2 regions of the Actinokineospora sp. NPDC004072 genome follow, and region 2 is predicted to be linked to the other one. Evidence: riboswitches for the same ligand, from Rfam matches in the RefSeq annotation. Region 2 holds a riboswitch; the other holds the start of a gene.
What was found. A riboswitch is a leader RNA that binds a small molecule or an ion and turns the genes downstream of it on or off. The one in region 2 is predicted to bind glycine.

Region 1: it holds a riboswitch for glycine, as region 2 does, so the genes downstream of both, gcvT (glycine cleavage system aminomethyltransferase GcvT) here and gcvP (aminomethyl-transferring glycine dehydrogenase) in region 2, are expected to answer to the same signal.

Annotation. Positions count from the first base shown of each region.
Region 1 is NZ_JBSGHB010000002.1:300,462-309,240, forward strand. It holds gene ACWEPX_RS03775 (GTP-binding protein) at 1-284, shown strand, start outside; gene ACWEPX_RS03780 (sigma-70 family RNA polymerase sigma factor) at 391-1,221, shown strand; gene ACWEPX_RS03785 (TetR/AcrR family transcriptional regulator) at 1,218-1,901, opposite strand; gene ACWEPX_RS03790 (acyl-CoA dehydrogenase family protein) at 1,960-3,111, shown strand; gene ACWEPX_RS03795 (acyl-CoA dehydrogenase family protein) at 3,119-4,270, shown strand; gene ACWEPX_RS03800 (alcohol dehydrogenase catalytic domain-containing protein) at 4,291-5,400, shown strand; glycine riboswitch at 5,434-5,526, shown strand; gene gcvT (glycine cleavage system aminomethyltransferase GcvT) at 5,787-6,863, shown strand; gene gcvH (glycine cleavage system protein GcvH) at 6,885-7,265, shown strand; gene ACWEPX_RS03815 (serine hydroxymethyltransferase) at 7,267-8,538, shown strand; gene ACWEPX_RS03820 (L-serine ammonia-lyase) at 8,606-8,779, shown strand, end outside.
Region 2 is NZ_JBSGHB010000006.1:238,131-246,909, forward strand. It holds gene ACWEPX_RS11855 (aldo/keto reductase) at 1-708, opposite strand, end outside; gene ACWEPX_RS11860 (hypothetical protein) at 948-1,139, shown strand; gene ACWEPX_RS11865 (hypothetical protein) at 1,199-1,723, opposite strand; gene ACWEPX_RS11870 (tetratricopeptide repeat protein) at 1,766-2,191, shown strand; gene ACWEPX_RS11875 (hypothetical protein) at 2,237-2,632, opposite strand; gene ACWEPX_RS11880 (hypothetical protein) at 2,634-4,313, opposite strand; gene gcvP (aminomethyl-transferring glycine dehydrogenase) at 4,443-7,310, opposite strand; glycine riboswitch at 7,370-7,489, opposite strand; glycine riboswitch at 7,490-7,594, opposite strand; gene ACWEPX_RS11890 (MerR family transcriptional regulator) at 8,132-8,677, opposite strand.

The sequences.
Region 1 (8,779 bases), on a different contig from region 2:
TCGGCGCGGTCGTGCTGGCCGACACCCGCCGCCTCGCCGACTCGTTCTCGCCGATCGACTTCTTCGAGGAGCGGAACCTGCCCTACATCATCGGCCTGAACTGCTTCGACGGCCGCCTCAACCACGACGTCGAGGAGGTCAGGGACGCCCTGGCCATCCCGCACGAGGTGCCGATCGTCCCCTGCGACGCCCGCGAGCGCGAATCGGTGAAGAACACCCTCATCATGATGGTGGAGTACTCGATGCGCCGGTGGGTGGCACTGCACGGAGCCGGGGTCGGCTGACTCCCGGCGGTTCGGTCACCCCCGCGGTCGACCCCGGCTCCGCCCCTGTCACATTCGCGTCCGCCCGCGTGTCAGTGCTATGCACGCACGCGACGGAGGAGAGTGGATGGACGCGACGCAGTTCGAGCAGCACCGGCCGCACCTGCGGGCGGTGGCCCACCGGATGCTCGGCTCGCTGGCCGAGGCCGACGACGCCGTGCAGGAGACCTGGCTGCGGGTCAGCGCCTCCGACACCGAGGTGTGCAACGTCGGCGGCTGGCTGACCACGGTGGTCTCCCGGGTCGCGCTCAACATGCTGCGCTCGCGCAAGCGCGAGGTGTACGTGCCCGACCCGGTCGTGGTCCGCGACGACGCGCCCGAGCCGGAGGAGTCGGCGGTGCTCGCCGACTCGGTCAGCCTGGCCCTGCTGGTCGTGCTGGAGGCGCTGAGCCCGGCCGAGCGGCTGGCCTTCGTGCTGCACGACCTGTTCGCGGTCCCGTTCGAGGAGATCGCGCCCATCGTGGGCAAGACGCCTGCGGCGACCCGCCAGCTGGCCAGCCGCGCCCGCAGGCGGGTGCAGGGCGCGCCGCGCCCGGCGGCCCCGCTGGCCGAGCAGCGCGCGGTGGTCGACGCCTTCTTCGCCGCCACCCGCGGCGGCGACTTCGGCGCGCTGGTCGCCCTGCTGGACCCGGAGGTGGTGCTGCGCGCCGACGGCGGCGAGCACGGCCCGACCACCGTCCTGCGCGGGGTCGAGGCGGTCGCCCACGGTGCGATCGCCTTCGCCCGGCTGGCCCTGCACACCACGCCCGCGCTGGTCAACGGCGCGCCGGGGGCGGTCGCGGTCGACGACGGCAAGGTCATCTCGGTGGCCCAGTTCACCGTCGCGGGCGGCAAGGTCACCGCGATGGACATCCTCGCCGACCCCGTCCGCCTGGCCCTGCTCGACCTGGACTTCTAGGACGGCTTCTCGGCCGCGACGGCGGCCTTCACCGCCTCCAGCCCGGTGATGAAGGCCGCCAGCGCCAGCTCGAAGGAGTCGGCGTCGATCTCGTCGGCGTGCTCGCGCAGCCGGTGGGCCTGGGTCAGGTGCGGGTAGCGGTCGACGTAGACCTGCACGTCGTCCTCGAACCCGCGGGAGAACGAGCTCATCGCCGCGCCCAGGACCAGGTACTTGGTCGACGCGCCGATCATGGTCGCGTAGCGCGGCGGCCAGCCCGCGGCGACCAGGCCGCCGTGCACGGCGTCGGCGCGGGCCAGCGAGACCGCCCGCCGCGCCGGGCCGGTGGCCAGGACCGGCACCAGGTTGGGGTGGGCGGCCAGGGCGGCGCGGTAGGAGCGGGCCCAGGTGCGCAGGCCCTCGCGCCAGTCGGCGGCGAAGGCGCTGGTGTCCACCGCCTCCATGATCCCGTCGGCGATGTCCTGGAGCAGTTCGTCCTTGGTCTTGTAGTGCGAGTACAGCGACGGGGCCTGCACGCCCAGCTCGGCGGCCAGCCTGCGCATCGACAGGGCGGGCAGGCCGTCGGCGTCCACCATCGCCAGCGCGCGGGCGCGGATGCGCTCGCGGCTCAGCAGCGGGGTGCTCGGGCGGGGCACGCTTGATGTCTCCCAGGTCACGCCCGGCCGTGGTTGCCCGGGCATCGGGGCCGATCCTATCCTGGCTTTACCTAACACCGTACGGTTTGATGGGGCGGCACGCATGGACCTCTCGCTCACCGACGAGCAGCAGGCGCTGTGGGACCTGGCGCGCGACTTCATCGACCGCGAGGTCGTGCCCAACACCCGGGAGTGGGACCGCCGCGAGCAGGTGGACCGCGCCATCGTCGGCAAGCTGGGCGCGGTCGGGTTCCTGGGCATGACCATCCCCGAGGAGTACGGCGGCTCCGGCGGCGACGCGCTGTCCTACTGCCTGATGATGGAGGAGTTGGGCCGCGGCGACTCAGCCATCCGCGGGATCGTCAGCGTGTCCCTGGGCCTGGTCGGCAAGTCCATCGCCGCCTGGGGCACCCACGAGCAGAAGCTGCGGTGGCTGCCGCGGCTGTGCGCGGGGGAGTCGCTGGCCTGCTTCGGCCTCACCGAGCCCGACACCGGCTCCGACGCCGCCAACCTCGCCACCCGCGCGGTCCGCGACGGCGACGACTACGTCATCACCGGCTCGAAGATGTTCATCACCAACGGCACCTGGGCCGACGTCGCCCTGATCTTCGCCCGCACGGGCGGCCCCGGTCCGAAGGGGATCAGCGCGTTCCTCGTCCCCACCGCGGCCGAGGGCTTCACCCACACCGAGATCAAGGGCAAGCTCGGCCTGCGCGGGCAGTCCACCGGCGAACTCGTCCTCGACGGCGTGCGGGTGCCCGCCGAGCACCGGCTGGGCGCCGAGGGCGTCGGCTTCAAGATCGCCATGTCCGCCTTGGACAAGGGCCGGATGTCGGTGGCCGCGGGCTGCGTCGGCCTGGCCCGGGGGGCGCTGGAGGCCAGCGTGCAGTACGCCAAGGAGCGCGAGCAGTTCGGCAAGCCCATCGCCGCCTACCAGCTCGTGCAGCAGATGCTGGCCGACATGGCCGTCAACACCGAGGCCGCGCGCCTGCTGGTCTGGCGGGTCGCCGACCTGGTCGAGCGCGGGCTGCCCTTCGGCACGGTCGCGTCGATGGCCAAGCTCTTCGCCAGCGAGAACGCCGTCAGCGCGGCGAACCTGGCCATCCAGGTCTTCGGCGGCTACGGCTACCTCGACGAGTACCCGGTCGCCAAGTACCTGCGCGACGCCCGGGTGATGACCCTCTACGAGGGCACCAGCCAGATCCAGAAGCTGCTGATCGGCCGGGCGCTGACCGGCATCAGCGCGTTCGCCTAGGCCGGCCGTGGACTTCGCCCTGTCCGAAGAGGAGACCCAGATCCGCGACTGGGTCCGCACGTTCGTCCGCAAGGAAGTCATGCCGCTGGAGGCGGAGGTGCTGCGGCGCGAGCGCGCCCACCAGCCCGGCCTGCCCGCCGACGAGTTGCGCGCGTTGCAGCTCAAGGCCAGGGAATCCGGCTTCTGGGGCGTGCAGACGCCCGAGGAGTACGGCGGCATGGGCCTGGGCGCGGTGCTCACCGCGCTCGTCGAGGTCGAGCTGGGCCGCTCGTTCGTCCCGTTCCGCTTCGGCGGGCACGCCGACAACATCCTCTACCGCGGCGACGACGAGCAGAAGCGCCGCTACCTGCTGCCGACGATCGCCGGGGAGCGCCGGTCGTGCTTCGCCATCAGCGAGCCGGGCGCGGGCTCGGACGCCAGGGCGATCCGCACCACCGCCCGCCGCGACGGCGGCGACTGGGTGATCAACGGCGAGAAGACGTTCATCACCGGCGGGCACGAGGCCGACTTCGCCATGGTCTTCGCCCGCACCGAGGAGGGCGTCACCTGCTTCCTGGCCGACCGCGCCGACGGCTGGCGCTCCGAGCCGATCGACACGATGGGCCAGTGGGGGCCTGCCGCGCTGGTCTTCGAGGACGTGCGCGTGCCTGCGGCGAACGTGCTCGGCGAGGTCGGCCGGGGCTTCGAGCTGGCGATGGCGTGGATCGGCCGGGGCCGCTACCTGCTGCCCGCCCGCGCGCTGGGCGCCTGCGAGCGGCTGGTCGAGATGGCCATGGCGCACGCCAGCACCCGCGTCACCTTCGGCGCGCCCATCGCCGACCGGCAGGCCATCCAGTGGATGATCGCCGACTCCGCGGTGGAGATCGAGGCGCTGCGCTGGCTGGTGCTGCACGCGGCCTGGCTGGTCGACCGCGGCGCGGACTCCCGGCACGCCCAGTCGATCGCCAAGCTCTACGGCGGGGTCAAGGCCAACGAGATCGTCGACCGCGTCCTGCAGATCCACGGCGGCATGGGCTACACCCGCGAGCTGCCCGTCGAGCGCTGGTACCGCGAGCTGCGGCTGCTGCGCATCTACGAGGGCACCGACGAGATCCAGCGCCGCACCATCGCCCGCAACCTGCTGAAGGGCCACGCGCGGGTGTCGGGAACACTCGGGTGACCACGACGGGAGGAGCGCACATGGTCAGGGCCGCGGTGCTGGCTGAGCAGGGCAAGCAGCTGGAGGTCACCGAGATCGCCCTGGGCGAGCCCGGCCCCGGCCGGGTGAAGGTGCGCATCGCCGCCGCGGGGGTGTGCCACTCGGACCTGTCGCTGGCCGACGGCACCCTGCGCCAGCCCGTCCCGGCCGTGCTCGGCCACGAGGGCGCGGGCGTGGTCGTGGCCGTGGGGGAGGGCGTGAGCAGCGTCGCCCCCGGCGACCACGTCCTGCTGAACTGGTCCCCGCCGTGCCGGGGGTGCTGGTTCTGCGAGGCGGGCGAGCCGCACCTGTGCGAGCGGGCCGACTGGTCGGGCACCCCGCACGCCACCCTCGCCGACGGCACCCCGCTCCACCCGGGCCTGGGCGCGGGCGCGTTCGCCGAGGAGACGATCGTGCCCGAGGGCGGCGCGGTCCAGATCCCCGCGGACATCCCGCTGGCCGAGGCCGCCGTGCTCGGCTGCGCGGTGCTGACCGGCGCGGGCGCGGTGTTCAACACCGCCGCGGTGCGGCCGGGCCAGTCCGTCGCCGTGGTCGGCCTCGGCGGCGTGGGCCTGTCGGTCCTGCAAGCCGCCAGGATCGCAGGCGCCGACCCGATCATCGCCCTCGACGTGCAGGACAAGGCCGATCTGGCCGCGGCCCACGGCGCCACCCACTTCATCCGCTCCGACGAGAAGGCGGGCAAGGCCGTCCGCGCCCTGACCGGCGGCCGCGGCGCCGACGTGGCCATCGAGTGCGTCGGCCACCCCGCGGCGATCCGCACGGCCTGGTCGGCCAGCAGGCGCGGCGGCCACGTCGTCGTGGTCGGGGTCGGCTCGGCCAAGGCCAAGGTCGAGTTCAACGCCCTGGAGCTGTACTGGTTCGGCCGCACCCTCAGCGGCTGCGTCTACGGCGAGATCGACCCCGCCGTGGACGTCCCCCGCCTGCTCGACTGGGTGCGCAGCGGCCAGTTGGACGTGTCCACCCTCATCACCGCGCGCACGGACCTTTCGGGCATCGAGGACGCATTCGCCGAAATGAAATCCGGCCGCGGCGGGCGCACCCTCGTCATCCCGCAGCGGTCGGAACTTCCGTTCGGGATCGCGCTGGACTAGTGTCTGGCCTGCACAACCGCATATCGGGCCGTACGAGCCAGGACGGGAGAGCCCCCGCAAGCGACGCGGGGCACCGAAGGAGCAAACTCCCCGGAAACTCTCAGGTAAAGCTACCGTCCCAGGCCAGGCCACTCTGGAAAGCAGGCGCGCGGTCAGCGCCTCACCCACGGTGCAAGCCGTCTTGAGCGGCGAAGCTCTCAGGTGCCGATGACAGAGGGGGAGTTCCGCCACCGCAGCGGGTCGGCTTGCCGACCCGCGCCCACCGCAGGAGCTCCCATGCCCGACGTCCGCCCGCCTTCGCCGCGCCACCCACCGGTCAGCGGCGCGTCGCCCGCCGTGGCACGCTGCCGTCTCGATTCCCGCGCGTCGAAGGAGCTGCCCACGCCATGAGCACACCGTCCCCGCTGCACGAGGTCCACCAGTCCCTCGGCGCGTCGTTCACCGACTTCGCGGGCTGGTCCATGCCCCTGCGCTACGGCAGCGAGCTGGCCGAGCACAAGGCGGTGCGCACCGCGTCCGGGCTCTTCGACCTCAGCCACATGGGTGAGATCGCGGTGACCGGGCCGCAGGCCGCCCAGGCGCTGGACCACGCGCTGGTCGGCACCCTGTCCAAGGTCAAGCCCGGCCGCGCCCGCTACACCATGCTCTGCGCGGAGGACGGCGGCATCCTCGACGACCTGGTCGTCTACCGGCTGGCCGACGAGGAGTACCTGGTCGTGGCCAACGCCTCCAACGTCGGCACGGTGGCCGCCGCGCTGGTCGAGCGGGCCGCGGGCTTCGACGCCACCGTCACCGACCGCTCCGCCGAGTACGCCCTCATCGCCGTGCAGGGCCCGACCTCGGCGGCCATCGTCGGCGCGGTGACCGGTGCCGCCCTCGACGGCCTCAAGTACTACGCCAGCATGCCCGCCACCGCCGCGGGCCACGACGTGCTGCTCGCCCGCACCGGCTACACCGGCGAGGACGGCTTCGAGATCTACGCCACCCCCGACCAGGCCCCCTCGATCTGGGCAGCCTGCGCCGAGCAGGGCGCCACCCCCGCCGGGCTGGCCTGCCGCGACACCCTGCGCCTGGAGGCCGGGATGCCGCTCTACGGCAACGAGCTGACCGCCGAGCTGACCCCCTTCGACGCCGGTCTCGGCCGGGTCGTGAAGTTCGAGAAGCCCGAGTTCGTCGGCCGGGCCGCCCTGGAGCGCCGCCAGGGGGCCGACCGCGCGCTCGTCGGGCTGCGCGGGGAGGGCCGCCGCGCGCCGCGCCACGGGTACTCCGTGCTCGACGGCGAGTCCACCCCGGTCGGTACTGTCACCAGCGGCGCGCTCTCGCCGACCCTCGGGCACCCGATCGCGATGGCCTACGTCCCCGCCGCCCTCAGCGTGCCGGGAACGGCGTTGACCGTCGACATCCGGGGCGCGAAGGCCCCCGTCGAGGTCGTGGCCCTGCCCTTCTACCAGCGTCCCGCCTGAGCCAGGAGAGTCGACACCGACATGAGCAACCCGCAGAACCTGTCCTACACGGAGGAGCACGAGTGGGTCGACGCGGCCGATCCGGCCGCCGCCACCGTGGGGATCACCGCCTACGCCGCAGGCGCGCTCGGTGACGTGGTGTACGTGCAGCTGCCCGCGGTCGGCGACACCCTCGTCGCGGGCGAGCCGTGCGGCGAGATCGAGTCCACCAAGTCGGTCAGCGAGCTGTACGCCCCCGCCGACGGCGAGGTCGTCGAGATCAACGAGGCGGTGGTCGACACCCCCGAGCTGGTCAACACCGACCCGTTCGGCGACGGCTGGCTGTTCCGCTTCCGGGTCACCGGCGCCCTGGAGCTGCTCGACGCCGACGCCTACGCCGAGCTGACCAAGGAAGAGGGCTGAGATGACCTCCTTCTCCGCCGACCTCGCCGCGGTCGACCCCGAGGTCGCCGCCGCGGTCGACGCCGAGCTGCGCCGCCAGCAGGGCACCCTGGAGATGATCGCCTCGGAGAACTTCGCCCCGCTGGGCGTGCTCCAGGCCCAGGGCTCGGTGCTGACCAACAAGTACGCCGAGGGCTACCCCGGCCGCCGCTACTACGGCGGCTGCGAGCACGTCGACGTGGTGGAGACGCTGGCCATCGAGCGGGTCAAGGCCCTCTTCGGCGCCGAGCACGCCAACGTCCAGCCGCACTCCGGCGCGCAGGCCAACGCCGCGGCGATGATGGCCGTGCTCAAGCCCGGCGACACGATCCTGGGCCTGGACCTGGCCCACGGCGGCCACCTGACGCACGGGATGAAGATCAACTTCTCGGGCAAGCTCTACAACGTCGTGGCCTACCACGTCGACAAGGACACCGGCCTGGTCGACATGGACGAGGTCGCCGCGCTGGCCGCCGAGCACAAGCCGAAGCTGGTCATCGCGGGCTGGTCGGCCTACCCCCGCCAGCTCGACTTCGCCAAGTTCCGCGAGATCGCCGACTCGGTGGGCGCGCTGCTCATGGTCGACATGGCGCACTTCGCCGGGCTCGTGGCCGCCGGGCTGCACCCCAACCCGGTCCCGCACGCCCAGCTGGTGACCACCACCACCCACAAGACCCTCGGCGGCCCCCGCGGCGGCGTGGTCCTGTGCACCAAGGACCTGGCCAAGAAGGTCAACTCGGCGGTCTTCCCCGGCCAGCAGGGCGGCCCGCTGGAGCACGTGATCGCGGCCAAGGCGGTCTCGTTCAAGATCGCGGCGTCGGAGGAGTTCGCCGAGCGCCAGCGCCGCGTGCTGGAGGGCGCCAAGATCCTGGCCGAGCGGCTGTCCCGGCCGGACTGCCGCGAGGTCGGCGTCAAGGTGTCCTCCGGCGGCACCGACGTGCACCTGGTGCTGGTGGACCTGGTGGAGTCGACGCTGGACGGCCAGCAGGCCGAGGACCGGCTGCACTCGGTCGGCATCACCGTCAACCGCAACGCCGTCCCGTTCGACCCGCGCCCCCCGATGGTGACCTCGGGGCTGCGCATCGGCACCCCCGCGCTGGCCACCCGCGGCTTCGACGCCGAGGACTTCACCGAGGTGGCCGACATCATCGCCGTCGCGCTTCGTCCCGACTTCGACGAGGCGACCAAGCAGGCCCTGCGCGAGCGGGTCGACCTGCTGGTCAAGCGCCGCCCGCTCTATCCAGAGCTGGGCTGAGCACGTCCCGGGCGGGGTCGGCGACCCCGGCCCCGCCCGGCACGCGAACCCGGAAGGTCCCAACGTCGTGGCCGTCAGCGTCTTCGATCTCTTCAGCGTCGGCATCGGGCCGTCGAGCTCCCACACCGTCGGTCCCATGCGGGCCGCCCTGATGTTCGTCTCCGCCCTGGACCTGCCCGCGGTGGCGCGGGTGCGCTGCGAGCTGTTCGGCTCGCTCGGCGCGACCGGGCACGGGCACGGC
Region 2 (8,779 bases):
GATCCGGGCCGGGGTGACCGACTTCGGGATCACGATGTTGCCCAGCTGCAGGTGCCAGCGCAGCAGCACCTGCGCGGGCGAGCGGCCCACCCGCTCGGCGATGCGGCCGACCACCGGGTCGCCCAGCAGCGCGCCGGAGGCCAGCGGGCTCCACGCCTCGGTGGCGATGCCGTGCTGGGTGTGGAAGGCGCGCAGGTCGGCCTGCGGCAGGTTCGGGTGCAGCTCGACCTGGTTGACCGCGGGCACGACGCCGGTCTCGGCGATGATCCGCTCCAGGTGCGGGCGGTGGAAGTTCGACACGCCGATGGAGCGGGCCCGGCCGTCGCCGCGGATCTTCTCGAACGCCCGCCAGGTGTCCACATAGGAGCCGCGTGCCGGGGCGGGCCAGTGGATCAGGTACAGGTCGACGTACTCCAGGCCGAGCCTGCCGAGGCTGGCGTCGAAGGCCCGCATCGCCGAGTCGTAGCCCTGGTCGGAGTTCCACAGCTTGGTGGTGACGTAGACCTCCGAGCGCGGCAGGCCGGAGCGGGCGATGGCCCGGCCGGTGCCCTCCTCGTTGCCGTAGGCCGCCGCGGTGTCGATGCTGCGGTAGCCCACCTCCAGCGCGGTGGCGACCGCGTCGACCACCTGGTCGTCGGGGACCTGCCAGACGCCGAAGCCCAGCTGCGGGATGGTGGCGCCGTCGTTGAGGGTGACGTTGGGAACCATGCTCGTCCTTCGTGGTCTGCGCGCGATCCTCCCGGCACGTACCCGCCGCCCGCCGAGGGCGAAACCTTCCTCACCCGTTGGTATTGCGCGCCCGTGCGCCGCTCCGCTACGGTCGTGCCATGACTGCCGGGTCGGCCATTGGCCATGAGTGGATCGGTGACCCGGCCCTGACGTGATCAGGGCCCCTCCCGCCCCCAGAGTCCGCATTCCAGGACCGGGGAAGGGAGGTGAAATCACACATGATCCCCAACGTTGGCGATGTCTTCGTGGGCACCGCCGTCGCGGTCAAGCCGTTCGGCACCTTCATCGAGCACCCCGAGGGCGCGCACGGCCTGCTGCACGGCGAAACCACCGAGGTCGGCACGCAGGTGAGCGTCCGCGTGCTCCACGTCGACGCCGAGACCCGCCGCTTCAGCCTGGCCAGGGCCTAGCGCCCGGGGCGGGCCTTCCGGCAGCCGTACACTGCCGGAAGGCCCGCGCGTCCAGTCTGTCAGCGGCCCAGCGTCCTGGCCAGCGCCAGGAAGTCGCCGAAGACCTCCGGCGCCATGCCGGTGATCACGTTGAAGTCCACAAAGGACTCGTCGTGGAAGCTGACCCGGACCGGCGTGCGCATGCGCCTGGTCGGCCCCTGCTCGGTGATGGCGCGCACGCGCTCGATGCCGTAGGAGGCGTAGCACTCCGGCGGCGTCGCCTGCCCGTCGATGCCGAAGTTCCACACCGAGAACGTGCGGGTCGCCAGCACCAGCATCGGGTAGGCCGCCTTGCGGGAGACCCGGCGGGCGTCGCTGCCCTCCGGGCCGCCGATGTGCTTGCGCGCGTTGATCCGCGAGGTGACGAACTGGACCAGGTGGTCGAGCTTGATCCCGGTGAGCCAGGTGAGGTCGCCGCCGCCGTCGGTGCCCTGCTGCGCCATGTGGTTGCTGAAGGCGAAGGCTCGCACCGGGTCGTCGGGGCCGAGGCGCCCGGCGAGGATCGAGCGGTAGTCGGGCAGGGCGGCGACGGCCGCCTCAGCCACCTCCGCCGCGTCCTCGACCTCGGCGGCGACGGGCTCGACCGGGTGACCGCCCTGATCTTGCGCACCAACCTGGCCGAACTCCTCCTGCTGACCGGCGACCCCGAGGGCGCCGAGCGGGCCGCCGCCCACGTCGTCACCACCGCGCGCGAGCACGGCCTGCGCTCACCGCTGGCGATGGGCCTGTGCCAGCTCGGCGGCGCCCTCGCCGCCCAGTCCCGGCACGGCGAGGCCGAGGCACACCTCGCCGAGGCCATCGCCCTCGCCACCGCCATCGGCGCGCGCGACCTCGTGGCGGCGGCCCACAACTACCTCGCCACCAGCCTGTCCGCCCGCGGCGACCACCCCGCGGCCGAGCACCACCACCGGCAGGCCCTCAGCGCGGGCGACCCCGTCCAGCGCGCCATCGCCGAACAGGCCCTCACCCGCCTGCCCACCACTCCCCACCCGGCCGACGCCCCACGCCGGTAGCGCACCAACGGTGCTGGATCCCGCCGGGTCGGGCCGGTTGCCGCGCTACAGCGCGTCGATGTCCTTGGTGATGGCGGTCAGCTGGGGCTTGAGCGCCGACAGGCCGCCGATGGTGTCGGACAGCTCGGTCAGGCCGGGGAGGAGGTCGCGCCACAGCTCGCCGACGATGCCGGGGGTGTCGGGGCTGGGGTTGCGGGCCTGGGTGGCGATCTGGCTCAGGCCGAGGTCGGTCATCGCCCGCCGCGGGACCTGGTCGGCGTGGGCGCGCAGCACGTCGCGGACCTGGTCGACGCGGTCGGCGAGGGTGGCCAGCGGGTCGGCGGCGGCGCGGACGCGGATGCCGCCGGTGACGTTGACCGAGCCGCCGCTCTGGATGACCGGGCCGGTCATCGACCCGCCCACCGTCATCTGGTTGTGCACGGACCGGGGGTGGTTCTCCACGTCAGCCGCCCTTCACGTCGATGTCGCGGATGGTGTTGTTCAGGCCCATGGTGATCGGGCCGGTCATCGACCCTCCGATGTGGACGCTGTTCTGGACGATCGCCTGGGCCTGCTGCTCCAGCGAGGCCCGCAGGTAGCCCGCCTCGGCCAGCAGCGCGCTGACCGCGCGGATGGCCCGGGTGTGCATGATCTTGAGGTAGCGGTCGACGTCGAGGCGCTGGAAGTAGTTGCGGACGTCGTTGTCGGCGGCGAACTCGCGCAGGCTGCTCAGCGCGCCGTACTTGTCGGGGTTCACCATGCCGCGCTCGACCTTGAGCGGCCGCAGCACGGTGAACAGCCGGGTCGTGTTCGCGGGCAGCTCGGCGGGGAAGGCCACCAGGTCCACCAGCGCCTGCCGCAGCGCGCGGCCGGTGTCGTGCCTGCGGGTGTCGATCTCGCGGTACTCGGCCTTGATGGGCCGCAGCACGCACGGCGTCCACTCGATGTAGAGGGTCGTCTCGTTCATCGCCACGTGCAGGTACACCGACAGGATCAGGTCGTGGTCCCAGGTCAGCACGGTGAACCGGCGGTAGTGGCGGGCCCACTCGACCGGCTGGTCGCGCAGGGCCAGGGCCCGCCCGCGGGAGATGTGGGTGTGCGGGCGGCTGGTCTCGTCGCGGATGAACGGCCTGCCCTCCACCGCGCCCAGGTGCTCGACCAGCTCGTCGGAGCTGATCGCCACCATGTCCTCGGTGATGAGCCGGGCGAAGCGGCCGCTCGGGGAGAGCGGGCCGGAGTCGCGCAGCGCCTCGATCTCGCCGCTGATGGCGTCGAGCAGCCGGGCGGTCGACAGCGGCTGGTGCTCGGCGGCGTGCGGGTTGCGCTCCAGCGGGATCGCCATCGACCACGGCCGGTGCGCGGCCCCCGCGCCGACGAACGGGTCGTAGCCGCGGTGCACCACCAGCGGCACCTTCTCGACCGCGCCCCGCTCCGAGTCGGCCAGCGACTCGACCGCGGGCAGGTAGCGCTGGCGGACCATCTCGGTCAGCGCCGGACTGAACGCCATCAGCTGGGTGTCCAGCCGCGCCGACGGCGACGGCTGGTGGCCGATGCGGCGCTGGAACCGCTGGGTGATCAGCCGGTTGACGACGATGCGGTTCGCGGCCAGCACGGCGAAGAGGGGGACGATCACCACCAGCGCCAGCGGGTCCAGCTCCCACTGCTCCTCGGTGACGCCGTACATCGTCGTGAACAGCAGGGCGAGCAGCACCAGCACCGCGACCGCACCGCCCACCCGGCCGCGCGGGCTGTACCCGCCGACCTGGAAGCGGAACGAGCCGCGTGCCATCCGCGCGAGCCTGCCCCCGCGCACCAGCACCACCGGGACGGCGAACAGCAGCCACACCAGCAGCCAGACCGGCCACAGCACCGCCAGCAGCACGGCGAAGACCAGCGCCACGGCCGCCACCAGCCGCACCCGCACCCGCGCCTGGACCGCCTCGGCCAGCACCGCGCCCGCATCGATGCCCGGCGACGGGGCGGTGGCCCTGGTCGGCTCGACCAGCATCTCGGCGACGGCGCGGTCGGCGTAGTCGGGGCTCAGGTGGGCCGCTGCGCACAGGTAGCGGGTGCTGTCGTCGCGGTCGGGCACCGCGGCCGCGACCCGGGGGAAGGTGTCCGTGCGCTCGTCGTGGGCGACCATCGACGCGGTCCTTTCACACAGTGGAGCACTGTGGGTACGGACCGCAACCTAGCGCGTCAGCGCGCCGATGATCGCCCACGACGTGGTTTTGTCACCTCATTGTCCTAAGCGGGCGCTGCCCCGCGGCGCTCAGGCGTAGGCGTCCAGCGGCGGGCAGGAGCAGACGAGGTTGCGGTCGCCCTTGGCCCCGTCGATGCGCCGCACCGGCGGCCACACCTTCGCCGCGGTCGAGCCGGTCGGGAAGGCGGCCTCCTCGCGGCTGTAGGGGTGGTCCCACTTGGCCGCGATGCTCGCCGCCGTGTGCGGGGCGTTCACCAGCGGGTTGTCGTCGGCGGGCCAGACCCCGGCGGCCACCTTGTCCACCTCGGACCGGATGGCGATCATGGCCGCGCAGAAGCGGTCCAGCTCGGCCAGGTCCTCGCTCTCGGTCGGCTCGACCATCAGCGTGCCCGCGACCGGGAAGCTCATCGTCGGGGCGTGGATGCCGTAGTCGGCCAGCCGCTTGGCCACGTCGTCGACGGTGATGCCGGAGGACTTGGTGAGCGGGCGCAGGTCGAGGATGCACTCGTGGGCGACGAAACCGCCCTTTCCGGTGTAGAGCACCGGGTAGTGCTCGCCGAGCCTGCGGGCGACGTAGTTGGCCGCCGCGACCGCGGTCAGCGTGGCCCGCTTGAGCCCGTCGGCGCCCATCATCCGCACGTAGGCCCACGAGATCGGCAGGATCGACGCGCTGCCCCACGGCGCCGCGCTGATCGGGCCGACGCCGGTCGCCGGGCCCGCGGTCGGCTGGAGCGGGTGGTTGGGCAGGAACGGCGCCAGGTGCGCGCGCACGCCGATCGGGCCGACGCCCGGGCCGCCGCCGCCGTGCGGGATGCAGAAGGTCTTGTGCAGGTTCAGGTGCGAGACGTCGGAGCCGAACTTGCCGTAACGGGCCAGGCCGATGAGCGCGTTGAGGTTCGCGCCGTCGACGTAGACCTGCCCGCCCGCGTCGTGCACCAGCCCGCACACCTCGCGCACGGTGTCCTCGTACACCCCGTGCGTCGACGGGTAGGTGATCATGATGGCGGCGAGGTCGTCGCGGTGGGCGTCGATGGTGGACCGCAGGTGGTCCATGTCGATGTTGCCCGCGTCGTCGCACTTGACGACCACGACGCGCATGCCGGCCATGACCGCGCTGGCGGCGTTGGTGCCGTGCGCGCTGGAGGGGATCAGGCAGACGTCGCGCTCGCCGTGGCCCTGCGAGCGGTGGTAGGCGCGGATGGCCAGCAGCCCGGCGAACTCGCCCTGGCTGCCCGCGTTCGGCTGGATGCTGACCGCGTCGTAGCCGGTGACCGCGGCCAGCCAGCCCTCCAGGTCGGCGATCACCTTGAGGATGCCCTGGGCGTCCTCGACCGGCGCGAACGGGTGCAGCTCGGCGAAGCCCGGCCAGGTGATGGGCTCCATCTCGGCGGTCGCGTTGAGCTTCATCGTGCAGGAGCCCAGCGGGATCATGCTGCGGTCGAGCGCGACGTCCTTGTCCGAGAGCATGCGCAGGTAGCGCAGCAGCGCGGTCTCGGAGTGGTGGGTGGAGAAGACCGGGTGGGTCAGGTAGTCGCTGGTGCGCAGCAGGCCCTGCGGGAGGGCGTCGTCGGTGCCGGCGTCGAGGGCGTCGGCGTCGGCGGTCACGCCGAAGGCCGACCACACGGCGGCCAGGTGGGCGCGCGTGGTGGTCTCGCCGGTGGAGATGCCCACGTGGTCGGCGTCGACCAGGCGCAGGTTGACCGCCAGCTCGCGGGCGCGGGCGACGACCTCGGCCGCCTTGCCGGGGACCCGGGCGACCACGGTGTCGAAGAAGCCGTCGTGGACGACCTCGACCCCGCCCGCGCGCAGCCCGGCCGCCAGCACGGCGGCCATGCGGTGCACGCGGGTGGCGATGGCCTTCAAGCCCTCCGGCCCGTGGTAGACGGCGTACATCGACGCGACGACGGCCAGCAGGACCTGCGCGGTGCAGATGTTGGAGGTGGCCTTCTCGCGGCGGATGTGCTGCTCGCGCGTCTGGAGGGCCAGGCGGTAGGCCAGGTTGCCGTCGGCGTCGGTCGACACGCCCACGAGGCGGCCGGGGAGCTGGCGCTCCAGACCGGCGGTGACGGCCATGTACCCGGCGTGCGGGCCGCCGAAGCCCATCGGCACGCCGAAGCGCTGGGTGGTGCCGACGACGACGTCCGCGCCAATCTCGCCCGGGGCGCGCAGCACGGTCAGGGCCAGCAGGTCGGCGGCCACGGCCACCTTCGCCCCGCGCTCGTGCGCCGCGGCGATGAGCGCGGCGTGGTCGACCACCGCGCCGGAGGCGCCCGGGTAGGCCAGCAGGACGCCGAAGAAGTCGCCCTCGGGCAGGCCCCCGGCCAGGTCGGCGACGACGACCTCGATGCCCAGCGGCTCGGCGCGGGTCTCGACCACGGCGATCGTCTGCGGGAAGGTGTCGGCGTCGACCACGAACCGGTTCGACTTGGCCCGCCCGGCCCGGCGCAGCAGCGTCATCGCCTCGGCCGCCGCGGTCGCCTCGTCCAGCATGGAGGCGTTCGCCGTGGGCAGGCCGACCAGCTCGGCGACCATCGTCTGGAAGTTGAGCAGCGCTTCGAGCCTGCCCTGGCTGATCTCCGGCTGGTAAGGGGTGTACGCGGTGTACCAGGCCGGGCTCTCCAGCACGTTGCGGCGGATGACGGGCGGGGTGACCGTGCCGTAGTACCCCAGGCCGATCATCGGGTGCAGCGTGCGGTTGCTCTCGGCCAGCGCGCGCAGCTCGGCCAGCGCCTCGGCCTCCGTCGCCGGGGCGGGCAGGTCCAGCCGCAGCCCGTCCTCCCGGATGGCGGCGGGCACGGCCTGCTCGGCCAGCTCGTCCAGCGACCCGACGCCGACGGTGCCCAGGATCCGGTCCAGCTCGGCGGGCCGCGGGCCGATGTGCCGGTCGGCGAAGGGGGTGCCGTGCTCCAGCGCGGCGAGGGGGATGCGGTCGCTCATCGGCGGGCTCCTCAGACGGGCAGTACCGGGTCGGGCCGACGGTACGGGTGTTCCGCCAGCCCTCCCCCTCTGTCCGTGCCCGAGTTGAGGGCGCCTGAGAGCTTCGTCCGCCGCGGCGGACTTGCACCTTCGGCGGGGCCGTGCCGGGGGTACCCGGCCAGCCCGCTTTCCAGAGGTGTCTACCCCGTGCGGTCCTGGGTGCCTGAGAGGTTCCGGGGAGGATTTGCTCCTTCGGCGCCGGGTTGGGCCTGGTGGGGCCCGCCGGACTCTCCCGCGCGGGATCTGCGACGTGGGTGAGTGTAGCTGGAAGGTGGGGGTGGGCCGGTTGGGCGGGCTTGGTGGCGGGCGTCACAGTCCGGTGCTGGCCGCCTGATGGGGCTTGGGCGGCGTTGCTGCCCTGCGTGGCGTGGTTGCGCGGGGTGGCGGGTCGGTGGGTCGTCCCGCGGTTTGGTGGGTGGGTCGCGCGGTTTGGTGGGCGGGTTGCGCGGCTTGGGTGGTGGGTCCGATGGGGTGAACTCGCATTCGCGGGGACCCCTAAGCGAAACGCCGCTTGGGCGTGAAGAGCGGCGATGCGGGCGAAGCCCGTTCACGCCCCCGCAAGTTTAGCGGCGTTTCGCTCCCCGCGAATGCGAGTCCACCCCATCGGACACTTGGGCGGGGGCGCGTTCCTGTTGGGTGGGTGGTTGCGCTGCTATCCGGCGTCTCGGCTTCCTGGATTCCGTGCCGTCCGGCTATCCGGGTGCCATGTCGTCCGGCTTTCCGGGTTTCCGGCTGCCGTGTCGTCCGGCTTCCGCGCCGGTGGCTTGCTTCCCTGGTTCGGGTTAGCCTGCTGACCTGGCTTTTCGGCGTTGGGTCAGTTCGTCGTCGGTGATTACGGCGCCGTCGGCTCGTTCGGCGGGGAATTCGTGGATGGTGCCGGTGATTTCGCGGATGGCGCCGCTGACGGCGATGCCGAAGACGCCCTGGCCGCCGCGGAGGAGGTCGACGACCTCTTCGGGGGAGGTGCACTCGTAGACGGTGGTGCCGTCGCTGAAGAGGGTGATCTTGGCCAGGTCGCGGACGCCTCTGCGGCGGAGGTGGTCTACCGCCACGCGGATGTTCTGGAGGGAGACGCCGGTGTCCAGCAGGCGCTTGACCACCTTCAGGACCAGGACGTCCTTGAACGAGTACAGCCGTTGGGACCCCGAGCCGTGGGCGCTGCGGATGGTGGGCACCACCAGGTCGGTGCGGGCCCAGTAGTCGAGTTGGCGGTAGGTGATGCCCGCGATCTGGCACGCCGCGGGGCCGCGGTAGCCGACCAGCTCGTCGGGCAGCGATGAGTCCGGGAACAGCTCGCCCTGCTCGGCGTCGTCCGCGTGCTCCCCCATTGCGGAACCGTGCTCCAACACGCCTGCCTCCCCTCGTCCGGTCTGGCGACCGGCGAACGAGACCGCCCGTTCCGCTCGGTGGGAACGCCTCGGCCGCGCCAC